DNA from 4 places in the Leisingera sp. genome. Region 1 is predicted to be linked to each of the others. Evidence: riboswitches for the same ligand, from Rfam matches in the RefSeq annotation. Region 1 holds a riboswitch; each other region holds the start of a gene.
The links. A riboswitch is a leader RNA that binds a small molecule or an ion and turns the genes downstream of it on or off. The one in region 1 is predicted to bind cobalamin.
Positions count from the first base shown of each region.

Region 2: linked by a shared signal. The riboswitch ahead of AC4HIX_RS12755 (DUF1636 family protein) and the one ahead of AC4HIX_RS06915 (hypothetical protein) in region 1 are both predicted to bind cobalamin.
Region 3: linked by a shared signal. The riboswitch ahead of AC4HIX_RS05720 (ABC transporter substrate-binding protein) and the one ahead of AC4HIX_RS06915 (hypothetical protein) in region 1 are both predicted to bind cobalamin.
Region 4: linked by a shared signal. The riboswitch ahead of AC4HIX_RS17825 (DUF4198 domain-containing protein) and the one ahead of AC4HIX_RS06915 (hypothetical protein) in region 1 are both predicted to bind cobalamin.

Region 1 is NZ_CEYXRG010000005.1:186,535-189,597, forward strand. Features, by position in the region: gene AC4HIX_RS06910 (protein-tyrosine phosphatase family protein) at 1-345, shown strand, start outside; gene AC4HIX_RS06915 (hypothetical protein) at 421-825, opposite strand; cobalamin riboswitch at 934-1,156, opposite strand; gene AC4HIX_RS06920 (TetR/AcrR family transcriptional regulator) at 1,175-1,771, opposite strand; gene AC4HIX_RS06925 (alpha/beta hydrolase family protein) at 1,842-2,720, shown strand; gene AC4HIX_RS06930 (SRPBCC family protein) at 2,748-3,063, opposite strand, start outside.
Region 2 is NZ_CEYXRG010000012.1:119,843-122,905, forward strand. Features, by position in the region: gene cobW (cobalamin biosynthesis protein CobW) at 26-1,060, opposite strand; gene AC4HIX_RS12755 (DUF1636 family protein) at 1,063-1,473, opposite strand; cobalamin riboswitch at 1,570-1,787, opposite strand; gene cobO (cob(I)yrinic acid a,c-diamide adenosyltransferase) at 1,839-2,474, shown strand; gene glpD (glycerol-3-phosphate dehydrogenase) at 2,580-3,063, opposite strand, start outside.
Region 3 is NZ_CEYXRG010000004.1:191,743-194,805, forward strand. Features, by position in the region: gene AC4HIX_RS05715 (FecCD family ABC transporter permease) at 1-460, opposite strand, end outside; gene AC4HIX_RS05720 (ABC transporter substrate-binding protein) at 457-1,467, opposite strand; cobalamin riboswitch at 1,613-1,806, opposite strand; gene AC4HIX_RS05725 (succinylglutamate desuccinylase/aspartoacylase family protein) at 1,943-2,986, opposite strand.
Region 4 is NZ_CEYXRG010000023.1:40,359-43,421, reverse strand. Features, by position in the region: gene cbiM (cobalt transporter CbiM) at 1-595, opposite strand, end outside; gene AC4HIX_RS17825 (DUF4198 domain-containing protein) at 606-1,391, opposite strand; cobalamin riboswitch at 1,535-1,749, opposite strand; tRNA gene AC4HIX_RS17820 (tRNA-Arg) at 2,319-2,395, opposite strand; gene AC4HIX_RS17815 (GNAT family N-acetyltransferase) at 2,657-3,063, shown strand, end outside.

The sequences.
Region 1 (3,063 bases):
ACCACGGAGGCTGAGCACGTGGCCGCCGGGGCGCCGCGGCTGGGGGTGGACCTCCAGAGCATGGCCTGCCGCTGGCTGCACCTGCCGGTGCCGGATTTCGGCACGCCGCCGCCGGAGGTGGCGGCGAAATGGCCGGCTGCCAGCCGGTCGGCGCGGCAGGCGCTGGGCGGCGGCGGCCGGGTGCTGGTGCATTGCCGGGGCGGCTGCGGGCGCTCCGGGATGGCGGTGCTGCGGCTGATGGTGGAATGCGGCGAGGATCCGGCGCAGGCACTGGCGCGGCTGCGGTCGGTCAGGCCCTGCGCAGTGGAAACGGACGCGCAGCTCGACTGGGCCTGTGCACCGTAGAGCGGTAACCACAGGCGTATGAAAGAGTATATACGGCACCGCCCGGCCGAGAAGCCGGGCAGGTTGAATTTCAGGTCAAAGCGCCATCATATGTTCTGCTTGCCGCGCCTCTGCCGTCTTCGGCAGCGCTTCCATCAGCGCGCAGGGGCGGGCGTCCAGGCGGGAGGCGGCAAAGCCGGTGCCGTCGCGGCTGAGGATCGCATCGGCAAAGCGGTCGAGGCCCTCGCGCGGGGCATCCTCGCCGACGCCGCAGAACAGCCGGATCCGGTCGTGGCTGGCGGCAAACTGCGCCGGGCAGGTGCGCGGGCAGCCGTCCAGCGCGGTGGTGCCGGTGATTTCAAAATCTTCTTGCGTCAGCGGCTTGGCCTTGGTCATCGCCTCGGCCAGTTTGGCGATCATCCGCTCTGCCGCTGGACAAGGCTTCCCGAGGTATTTGCAATCCGTTGCCGCATAGAAATGCGTCTGGTCCGTCCACATCATATCTGCGCCCTCCGCGCGTGGTGCGGGGGTTTGGGGGACAAGAGACCGGATGAGAAAGCGGGAGTCCCGCGGTGCCATCAGACCCTGTCCGGACACCCCGCCCGGGTTCGAGTTATACGTTCGATGGCAGGTCTCCTGACTTGCGGGTCGCAGCTTTCCCGATCCTTCCCGGCCTCGCATCAGGCCAGTGGCTCTATCGGGGTCGCTCGCCGCTTACAGTTGCGGGGGCAGTCGCGGACTTGGCCTTGCCTGGGGCGGGGCCGCACCGTGTTCCCTTTTCATCCCGGACACAAGATTCTGTGGCACGGGAACCATCACCACAAGCGGTAGCGGCTGGTTCCCTGAGTCGTCAATCGGTTTTCTGCAGCTGCATCTGAGTGTGCAGGGCGCGGATCACATCCGAATCGCGCCGCACCCGCGCCAGCTGCCAGCCGCCCTGCAGCAGGATATAGAAATTTTCCGCCGCCGCGCGCGCCTCATCCTGCGGGAGGCCCAGGCGCTGGGCGTGGCGGGCGGTGGCCGCGATCCAGCTCTCGAACAGGTCTGCGGCGTGCTGACGGAAGGCGTCGTTTTCCGGCCCGGCGAACAGGGTTGCAGAGACCGGGCAGCCGCTCCATTTGCCCTGCTTGTCAAAGAGTTTCGCCAGCTTGTAGCAGACCGTCTTGGCCCCGGCCTCGAAACTTGGGGCCGGGTCGAAGGCGGCGTCAATCAGGGCCAGCATCTGCTCCGAGGCCCAAGTGGACGCCGCCAGCGCGAGGTCGGACTTGCCGTTGGGGAAATGGTGGTAGAGCGAGCCCTTTGGCGCTTCGGCGGCGGCCAGCAATTCAGCCAGGCCAGTGCCGTTATAGCCCTTGTTCCGGAACAGGCCGGCGGCCGCCCGGATCAGCCGGTCCCGGGTCGGGGCCGGGCTGCCGGTAGGCGGGCTGGTTGTCGTCACGTCAGTCATGGCGGCAGCTTGACAGCATTAGACCAAATGGTCCAGTCAGGAATTGGACCGATTGGTCTAGGAGGCTGCCATGCTCGACGGACACGCAGAACTTACCGCCGGTTTCCGGGAGGAAGAGGTGCGCTTTGCCTCGCGAACGGGGGCGCTGGCGGGACGGTTGTACCTCCCGGATGGCGCGGTGAAGGCAGCGGTGGTGCTGAACGGCGCAACCGGGGTGCCGCAGCGGTTTTACCGGCATTTCGCACGCTGGCTGGCGGCAGAGCAGCAGATTGCCTGCCTGACCTATGACTACACGGATTTCGGAGACTCGGCGCGGGACCATCCGCGCCGGTCCAAGGTGACGATGGCCGACTGGGCGCTGGCGGATCAGCCCGCTGCCCGGGCCGAAATGCGGCGGCACTATGCGGGCGTGCCGTTGTGGGTGATCGGCCATTCGCTGGGCGCGATGCTGATGCCCTTGCAGGACGATCTTGAGGACGTCGCCCGCATGATCGTGGTTGCGGGCGGCTTGGTGCATCACCACGATCATCCCTGGCCCTACCGCGCGCTGGCGCTGGCTTTCTGGTTCGGCCATGTGCCGCTGGCGGCCCGTGTCCTGGGCTATCTGCCCGGGCGTGCGGTGGGGTTCGGGGCCGATTTGCCGGCAGGAGTTTACTGGCAATGGCGGCGCTGGTGCACCACCCGTGGCAGCTATCTGCCGGAGACGGGGCGCGGACTGCCGCAGCCGCGCTGGGCAGAGACCGGCATCCCGGTGGATCTGTTTGCGATGGCGGATGATGACGTTGTGCCGCCGGAGGCGGTCTGGCGGCTGGGTGAGGTGTTCGGCGGTGCTGCGCAGAGCCGGGCAGTTCTGGCCCCGCGGGAGCTGGGGCTGAAGTCAATTGGCCACCTGGGGGCATTTGCCCGCGAAAACGCTGCCTTGTGGCCGCGCCTGCTGCCGCAGGCCTGACCCGGGGGCCGGGCGCCTGGCAGCGGCTCAGGCGGTGCGGTTCAGCCGTTCTTCGGTGAGTTTTGCGAATTCGGCGAGGCGCAGTTTGAAGCGGCGGGTCAGGTTGCTGCGCGCCAGCTTCAGGGATTGCACCAGCAGGCGGCCGGTCAGGTTGGAGGGGGTCAGCTTCAGCTCTACAGACATCCGCGTCCGCTGCGGCGACAGCGCCAGCAGCTCCACTTCCATCCGGCCGTCAACGCCGCTGCCGCTGCCGGACAGAGTCAGGCCCGTCACCGGTGCGTAGGACGACAAAGTCAGCTGGATGTCGCGCGGCTTGCCGCGGAAGCTGAATTTCAGGTCCCAG
Region 2 (3,063 bases), on a different contig from region 1:
AAATGAAGCGCCAGACCGGCATTGCTTACGCTCCCAGCTCGGCGCGGATGGCCTGTTCGTCGATGTCGTCGTGCTCGGCAATGACCACCAGGGCGGTCTTGCGCGGCTGCGCGCCCCAGGGCTGATCGTATTGGGCACGCAGGCGCTCGCCCACGGCCTGAACCAGCATCCGCATCGGTTTCCCCTCCACCGCGACATAGCCTTTGACGCGCAGGATGTTGCGCTCGCGGGCGAGTTTCACGATGGCATTCTGCAGCGCTTCCGGGTCGGAGACTTCGCCCATTTCGACAACGATGCTTTCAAAATCGTCATGCTCGTGGTCGTGATGGCCGTCGTGATGGCTGGGGCGGGCTTCCAGGTCGTCCTCGGCAGCGGCGCCCAGGCCCAGGATGATGCGCGGGTCGATGACGCCCTCGCTCATCGGCAGGATCGGCAGCTTGCGGGGCGCCTCGGCCTCGATCACCGCGCGGGCCTTCTCGACGCCTGCGTCGCCGGCCAGGTCAGCCTTGGACAAGAGAACGATGTCGGCGCAGGAGATCTGATCTTCGAACACCTCGGACAGCGGGGTTTCGTGGTCGATGCTGTCATCGGCCTCGCGCTGGGCCTGAACCGCGTCCAGGTCGGGGGCGAACTGGCCCTTGGCGACGGCCTCGGCATCGGCCAGCGCAATCACGCCGTCAACGGTGATGCGGGAGCGGATCGCGGGCCAGTCGAAAGCCTTCAGGAGCGGTTTCGGCAGGGCCAGGCCGGAGGTTTCGATCACGATGTGATCCGGCTTTTCCGGCAGGTCCATCAGCTGTTCGATGGTGGGAATGAAGTCATCCGCGACGGTGCAGCAGATGCAGCCGTTGGCCAGCTCCATGATGTTTTCCGCCGGGCAGTTCTCATCGGCGCAGGACTTCAGGATGTCGCCGTCCACGCCGGCAGTGCCGAACTCGTTCACCACCACGGCCAGGCGCTTGCCCTGCGGGTTCTGCATCAGGTGGCGGATCAGGGTGGTTTTCCCCGCGCCCAGGAAGCCGGTGATGACGGTGACGGGGATCTTGTTGAGGTCGCTCATGATTACTCCTCGGAGAAGAACTTGGCCGGCGGGATGCGGGCAACGGATTGCTTGCGGAAGGTCTGCGGGCGTTCGCGCCAGGGCACGACGCCGTCGGCGGTGGCGGCGTAAGCCGCGGCGCCTTCCAGGATTTCGGGGACGTGCTGGTCCGGGTCGAGGTCGCCGTAGACATAGGTCCAGCGCTCTGTGCCGCCGACCAGCGCCACGGCGCAGCCGCGTTTGCAGGAGGACAGGCATTCAACGCCGCGCAGTCGGACGCCTTCGGGCATTCCGGCCTCTTCCAATGCGGCGTGCAGGATAGCGCCGGGGCGGGCGGCCTCCGGGTCGGCGCCCTCGCGGCGGCATGTGAGGCAAACGGTCAGCGTGACCGGTCCGGGGGTGCTGGCGGTCTTGCCCGCCATATCGTCAGCCATCGGCGCGTCTCCTGTCGCGGCAGGCGTGGGGATGGCCGAAAGGGGGGCGGCGGCGTGCCAGCCCCTCAACCGGTCGCGGAACACCCCGCCCGCCCGTTGTTCTCTCTCTCGCTGGCAGGTCTCCCGGCTTGCGGATGCCAAGGCGCTTTGCCTTGCCGGCCATCCTGCCTTCCCGGGGTCTCTCCCAGTGGCATGGCGGCCTCATCCGGTCACGGTCGCGGGGGCGGCTGTGCTTCGGCAATCCAAAGATATTTGGCGGCCTTCACATTCCCTCTTCGCCTGCTTTCGCAGGAACCAGCGAAACCCCCTTGCGCTATCGCGCCCTTCTTTGTCAAGACATGGGGTCAAACAGCTGGAGAGCCCCCATGAGCGAAAAGTCTGAAACCGGCATCTCAGAAGAAGAAGCCGCCCGTCATGCGTCGAAAATGGCCAAGAAGAAGGCCGCGCGCGACCGGATGATGAAGACCAAGGACGGCGAGAAGGGCCTGATCATCGTTCACACCGGGCCGGGCAAGGGAAAATCCTCGTCGGGGTTCGGCATGATCATGCGCTGCATCGCCCACAAGATGCCCTGCGCCGTGGTGCAGTTCATCAAGGGCGCCTGGCAGACCGGAGAGCGGACGCTGATCGAGGAGAACTTCAGCGATCTCTGCCAGTTCTATGCAATGGGCGAGGGCTTTACCTGGGAGACACAGGACAAGGCCCGCGACATCGCCGCCGCGCAGAAGGGCTGGGAGAAGGCCAAGGAGATGATCCTGGATGAGCGCAACACCATGGTGCTGCTCGACGAGATCAACATCGCGCTGCGCTATGAGTATCTGGACCTGGAGGAGGTGCTGGAGTTCCTGGTGGAGCACAAGCCGCCGATGACGCATGTGGTGCTGACCGGGCGCAACGCCAAGGAAGAGCTGATCGAGATCGCCGATCTGGTGACCGAGATGGGCCAGATCAAGCACCCGTTCCGCGCCGGGGTGAAGGCGCAGAAGGGCGTCGAGTTTTAAGACGCTTTCTGAATGTCCCGCCCGGCCGATAGGCCGGGCCGCGCCAACCCGCCCCCACGGGGCGGCGCGACTGCACCTCCCCTCGGGTTGGCCCGTCCCTCAGTTCTATGCCGCGAGCTGTGCGGCCTTGCCTTGGATGTAGGTATCCACCGCTGCGCGCTGGGTTTCATCCAGCCGCAGGCCGAGCTTGGTGCGCCGCCACAGGTAATCGTCGCCCGCGCGCACCCATTCGCGGGCAATCGCCCAGTCGAGCTCCCGCGCGGTGATGGTGGCGCCAAAGTCCTGGCCCAGATCGCCGGCGGATTTCGCGTCACCCAGCACCTCCCAGGCCTCGGTGCCATAGGCGCGGATCATCCGGCCCGCCCAGTAGGGTGTCAGGAACGGATAGTCCGCGGCGAGTTTGGATGTCAGCTTTGCCACATCCGCCACCGGGAAGTCGCCGCCGGGCAGGGCCACGCCTGCGGTCCAGTCGGCGGGCAGCTGCGGGAACACCTCGCCGATCTTCGCCAGAGCCGCCTCGGCCAGTTTGCGGTAGGTGGTGATCTTGCCGCCAAAGACGTTGAGCAGCGGCGCCTGCGCCTGGTCCAGC
Region 3 (3,063 bases), on a different contig from region 1:
CCGCCCCGGCGGCGCGCGCCAGAATGGCGACAAAGCCAAAGGCCAGAAGCGCCCCGTTGAAAGCACCAAAGGACAGCGACAGCGCACCGCCGCCCAACCCTGCAATCGTGACCGCCACCGCCCCGGTCGAGGCGCCGGCGGAAATGCCAAGGATGTACGGATCTGCCAGCGCATTGCGCAGCAGCGCCTGCAGCACCACACCGGTCACCGCCAGCGCCGCGCCGCAGGCCCCGGCCACCAGTGCCCGCGGCAGCCGGTAGCTCCAGATGATGCCCTGATCCACCGGGTCCACCGGCAGCCCCGCCCCGGCCAGCTTGTTGACCAGAACGGACAGGACAAGGTCAGGCGCAATCGAGGTCTCACCGATCATTGCGCCTGCCAGAACCGCCGCAGCCAGCACCGGCAGCGCCAGGCAAGCGCCCCGGACGCCGTGCCATGCAAGTGCGGCGGCTGCGCTCATCCGCCGTTGCCGATCGCGCTGAGCTCAGCGGCCAGGTCTTCCAGCGCCGGGATGGCGCGGATGGTGGCATCCATCGCCTGGGCGTCCATCACCACGATACGGTTGTTCTTGACCGCGTCCATCTGGCTGGCGACCGGGTCGGTGCGCAGGAATTCCAGTTTTTTCTCATAATCGTCGGCAGCAAAGCGGCGGCGGTCCATGCGGGCGATCACGATCACCGTCGGATTGGCCTTGGCGATGGTTTCCCAGCCGACGGTCGGCCATTCCTCGTCGGTCTCGATGACATTGCGCAGGCCCAGCTGCTGCATCATGTAGCCCGGCGCGCCTTTCTGGCCGGCCACAAACGGATCGCTCTCCAGCTCAGGCGAGGAGAACCAGAACACGGCGGAGGCATCCTCCAGCGCAACCTCTTGCGCCTTGGCAACGGCCGCAGCCTCACGCGTCTTGTAGTCGGCGACCAGCTCAGCGCCCTTTTCGGCCTCGCCGAAGATCGCTGCCAGCTCCTCGATCCCCTGATACAGGCTTTCGGTGGTGAACATCTGCGTGCGGGTGCCGTCGCCGCCGGTGGTGTTGTCCTTGCCTGCGCAATCGGCGGGCATCACATAGGTCGGGATGCCCAGGTCATGGAACTGCTCGCGCTTGGCGACCACGCCCTCGGGGCCGACGTGCCACTCGTACTGCGCTGCAACCAGGCCCGGGCGTTTGGCCACCACACTTTCAAAGCTTGGGTCGTTGTCGGCCAGCCGTTCGACCTTGGCGTTCACGTCCGCGTATTCCGGCAGAACATCGTTGAACCAGACCGAAGTGCCCAGCACCTTATCCCCCAGCCCAAGCGCATAGAGCACTTCCGTGGCCGCCTGGCCAACCGTGACGGAAGACGCCGCAGGTGCTTCGAAGGTGACGGTCTGGCCGCAGTTCTCGATGGTCAGTGGAAAGCTCTCGCTGGCGGCCGCGGCCTGGGCCGCGACGGTGAAGGAAAGGCCGATCAGGCCGGAACGCAGAAACATGATTTTCGATCTCCATGTGTCAATGACCGGAGAACGGGTGAAAGGGCATTGACCGGCAGTGCGGAGGGCCTGAGCCCTTCCTCTGCGCCGCCTGAAAGCAGCAGCGCGGTCTGCCGGCAACCTCCCCGGACAACCCCGTCCGGTGTGCTTCGGTTTCATACCGGCAGGTCTCCTGACTGGCGGGTCATCGTCTGGGCCGCCTTCCCGGACCGCTGGGATCCAGTGACGCGATGGCTCAGCACTCGCCGCCTACAGTTGCGGGGGCAGTTCCGGTTGGTGCCCGGCAGGCACCGCGGATTCCCTCTTAGCCCTTGCGGGACCGGTAAAGCGCGCGTAGCGCATCACTTTGGTTGCGGCAAGAAAAAGTTGCTGCCGCTGCGGAAATCCTCGGCAAAAGGTGCGCCTGCCAAAGGCTGCGGCAACCGCGTGTTGAGCAGCCGGACCCATTGGCAAGTGCTGGCCCCCATGTTGCCGTTCAGAGAATTTCATCCTCGTCGAACATCGGGTCGTCCTCCAGCTGGGCGCTCAGGTCCTCCACCGAATCCTCCGCCTTCTCGACGGAGCGGACCCTGCCGAGGTGGAACACGGCATCGCCCTCGTTCACGATGGGCATTACCGCACGCCCGACGATCAGCCCGTCGAAAGGCGCCAGGATCTCCTCGTCATGCTCACCGAACGGGTCGGACACCGAGCCCATCAGCTCCCCTTCCCGGACCAGTTCGCCATCGTCCTTGTACACCCGCAGAAGCCCGCCCATCGGCGCCCGCAGCCATTTGCTGGAGACGCAGAACTGCGGCTGCGACTTGGGCTTGGATATGCCCTTGGCCGGGACCATTCCCATGTGCCGCAGCACCCGCAGGATACCCGCCAGCCCGGCACGGATCGACAGTTCGTCAAAGCGCAGGCCCTCGCCCGCCTCATACAGAAGCACATCCTTGCCCGTCTCCTTGGCCGCGCCGCGCAGCGAGCCGTCGCGCAGCGGCGACTGCATCACGATCGGGGCGCCAAAGACGCCGGCAAGCTCGCGGGTGCTGGGATTATCGGGCGAGATGCGGATTTGCGGATAGTTGGTCCGGTGGATTGCTGCCGAATGCAGGTCGATACCGAGGTCCGAACGGGCCACCACCTCTGTCATGAAAAGATGCGCCAGACGCGAAGCCAGCGAACCATGCTCGCTGCCGGGAAACACCCGGTTGAGGTCGCGCCTGTCGGGCAGATAGCGGGAGTGGTTTATGAAGCCGAAGGCGTTGACGATCGGCACCGCAATCAGCGTGCCCTTGAGCGTCGTCAGGTTCGGCGCCCGCAGCAGCCGCCGGATGATCTCCACGCCGATCACCTCGTCTCCGTGCACGCCGCCGCTGACAAACACCGTCGGCCCGTCCTGGCGGCCATGCACAACATGCGCCGACATCGTGACCGGCGTGTGGTCGGACAGAACGCTGACCGGCAGGTCAACCGTCAGCCGTGAGCCCGGCGCCACCTTGGCGTGGCCGATGGTGAAATGCTGCCTTGCCTTCATACTGCCCCCTTGATTTGAACGGCCCCGGTCCTGAGACCTTTGCGGGTGAAAGGTTTGACACTGCCCGCCTGCTTGGC
Region 4 (3,063 bases), on a different contig from region 1:
CAAAGAACAGCTCAGGTTTAACCCGCCGGGCCAGGAAGATTGCGGCGCCTGACAGAAGCGCTTCGATAACCATCACAGGTATATGCGAGAAGAAGACAAGCTTGGCGGCTAGAATGAACTCATCGCCGGACAGCATTAGCGAGAAGGCTACGGCCAATGTCGTTGCCGCTATCGCAGCTCCGCCTCCGATACCGCCCCAGATCGCGCCGTGCAGCGGCGAGCCGCGAGCCACCAGCGGGCGGAAAGCCAGCCCCACCAGAACAGCGGGCAAGGCGATATTCACGGCATTCACACCCAGCACCGTCAGCCCGCCAAAGCCAAAGAACACCGCTTGCAACAACAACCCGACAAACAGTGCCGGAAACGCGGCCCATCCCAGAACCAGCCCGGCCAGCCCGTTCAGGATCAGGTGAACCGAACTGGGCCCGATCGGGACATGGATCAGCGAAGCCACAAAGAAACTGGCCGAAAGAACCCCTGCCGCCGGAATGCGCTCCAGCGGCAGGCTGCGCAGACCCATAGCGATACCGCCGGCTGCAGCAACAGCGCCGCCAATCACTACCGGGTTTGACAGAGCGCCGTCTACGATATGCATCGGTCTGCTTTCACTTCAGCTCTTCAGCGTGGATCCACAGCACAGCATCCTGGCTGAGTTCCTTGCCGTTGTGCTCGGTTGCCAGGCCGGACCCCAGAGCGGCAAAACCCCAGTAGCCTGCTTTCGGGATGCCGAAGGAAAACACGCCGTTCTGGTCCGCGATAGCAACGATCGCTCCGCCCGGCATCTCACCCACGGTGGGATCGGTGGCCGAAAACGCTTTGAGGTCAGGCTCGGCCGCCATGAACTCGATCTCGATTTCAGCACCGGGGACTGGCGCGCCGCCCGCCAGAACCTGACCGGAAAAGGTGGATCCGACGATCACATTGTAGGGTTTGTTCAACGGCAGAATCTCGGTGGCCAGCCCGACCGGCTTATCCCAGTCGGTCGGCAAAGTGTTTCGGTTCAGCACGACTTTTGAGATCTGTTGAATATAGATATCTTCGCTTTCCTCGTAGTAGGGTGAAGGCACGGTCACCACGACATAGTCGCCGGAGCGTTTCACCGGGACGGACGCCTTGTAGGCCGAAGCTTCGTTCTCAGCGCCCTTGAAAGTGGCGGGCTCAAGGCGATCCGAAAGGTCGGTCTTTTCGCCTTTGTGGATCATGAAGAATTCTTCCGGCGCGCCCATGTCCATAGCGTATCCGTTTGACATGGGATGCCAGAAAACCAGGCCCATCGGCACGTCACCGGGCTTCTCGATCAGCGCTCTTTCGGTGTAATTCAGCTGGAAATGCGCCGACGCGGCGGCAGGCAGGGAAACGGCCAGTGCTGCGGCCAGATAGTTCAGTTTCATTTCGTCCTCATTCGACGATGCAGGCGCACCTGCAATCAGGAATGAACAACGGGGAGTATTGGCACGGAGTCGCCGGAACGGCCGTCGCGCCAGACGCTCACCCCGGCGTCCGGTGGAAAAGGGCAGAAACTCCGCAAGCGGGGCCTCGGTCCTTGTGTCCGGCAGGTCTCCTGACTCGCGGGTCCTGGTTCGGCTGGCCTTCCCGGGGATGATCCCAGTGGCGTCTTCAGCGTCACTCACCGCTCACAGTTGCGGGGGCAGTCACGGATTTGGTCCCTTTTGGGTACGCCGCACCGTGTTCCCTATTTCTTCCGCTGCGCATTGAAACACTTGCGGAACCGGTCACACTGGTTGAATGGCAAAACCGAATTTCTGAGTCAAGCGTCTTGCCTTCTGCTCAGTCACGGGATTGACACTGCAGATGACTGTTACCGGACTGCAACGGCCAGTCGGCAGGCCTGCGTGATGCGCGCAAACGGTGGCCGGTTTCCAACGGTATTCCTTTCGTGTGACCCGGTTTCACGGTTTAAGACCGCCACCGGAATGACGATTGCCCGAGCCCGGCAGAGATAGTCCAAAGCACCGTACGTTCTGCCGGTATTGGGTTTTCCTTGCCCCTTGTTCGATCAGGATTTGGGGCTCTTCTGACCTGCAGAAGGCTTCCCGTTCAGAATCTCGCCTCGCAACCCGGCGTTAAAACCCTCGCGGCCCCGTTCCCCAGAGTGATACCAGTTCGCTTCAAGCGGCAACAACTGCGCTCCCCCCCCTGTTTTGCCCTCTCTGCGACACGAGGTCTTCCGAAAGTAAAATCAGGGAACGCTTGGCCACTGGCGGAACAGGAGGCGCGAGCGGGAATGTTGGAGACACGCAAAAGGAAAGGTTCTGTCGCAAATGGCAAAACTTTATGTCGCGCGACAAGGGAGGAAGTGGCGGACCGAGGAGGATTCGAACCCCCGACCCCTTGATTCGTAGTCAAGTACTCTATCCAGCTGAGCTATCGGTCCACTGCGGCGGGGTTTACTGATAGCATCGCAGAGTCGCAACCCTAAAAGACGGCTGTTTCCGTTTTTCTTCACCAGCAGCTTCCGTGCAAACCTCGGCGGACGGCCGAACCACAAGGGCGTGCCCCCGTTCGGCCGCGTTGACATCCGGCCGCTCTTCGCCCCAAGACCGGCCGGAATTGTGGTATAAGTCTGAAGCCATGTCTTCCCCGCCAGGTTTTGCGCCGGGGAAGACGCGTACCGCAAACCGAAAGGGGGCGGCGGATGCCGGACCGGAACTCAGCGTGTTTTCAGCTCAGGCCGCTTGAAACAGCGGACCTAGCCACAGCCGCAGGCTGGCTTCAGAACATTGCTGACATGGCATGTTTTGATCGCTCAAACCGCGTGCCGCTCAGCGCACAGGGGCTGGAGCAGTCATGGGAGCTATTGTCCGATACAAAGGCAAACGCGAATAAGTGCTGGTTCGCACTTACCACGGAGTCCAGTGAACTGTGCGGTATCACCGGGCTGGATAGCATCTCAGCGGTGAACCGTGATGCCGTCATTGCCATGTTTATCGAAGAATCCAAGCGCAGGCAGGGTGTGGGGATACGCGCCCTGGCGCTGCTTCTGGACTTTGCCTTCCGGCAGATCGGGCTAAATCGCGTTACATCATACTACCGTGCCGACAA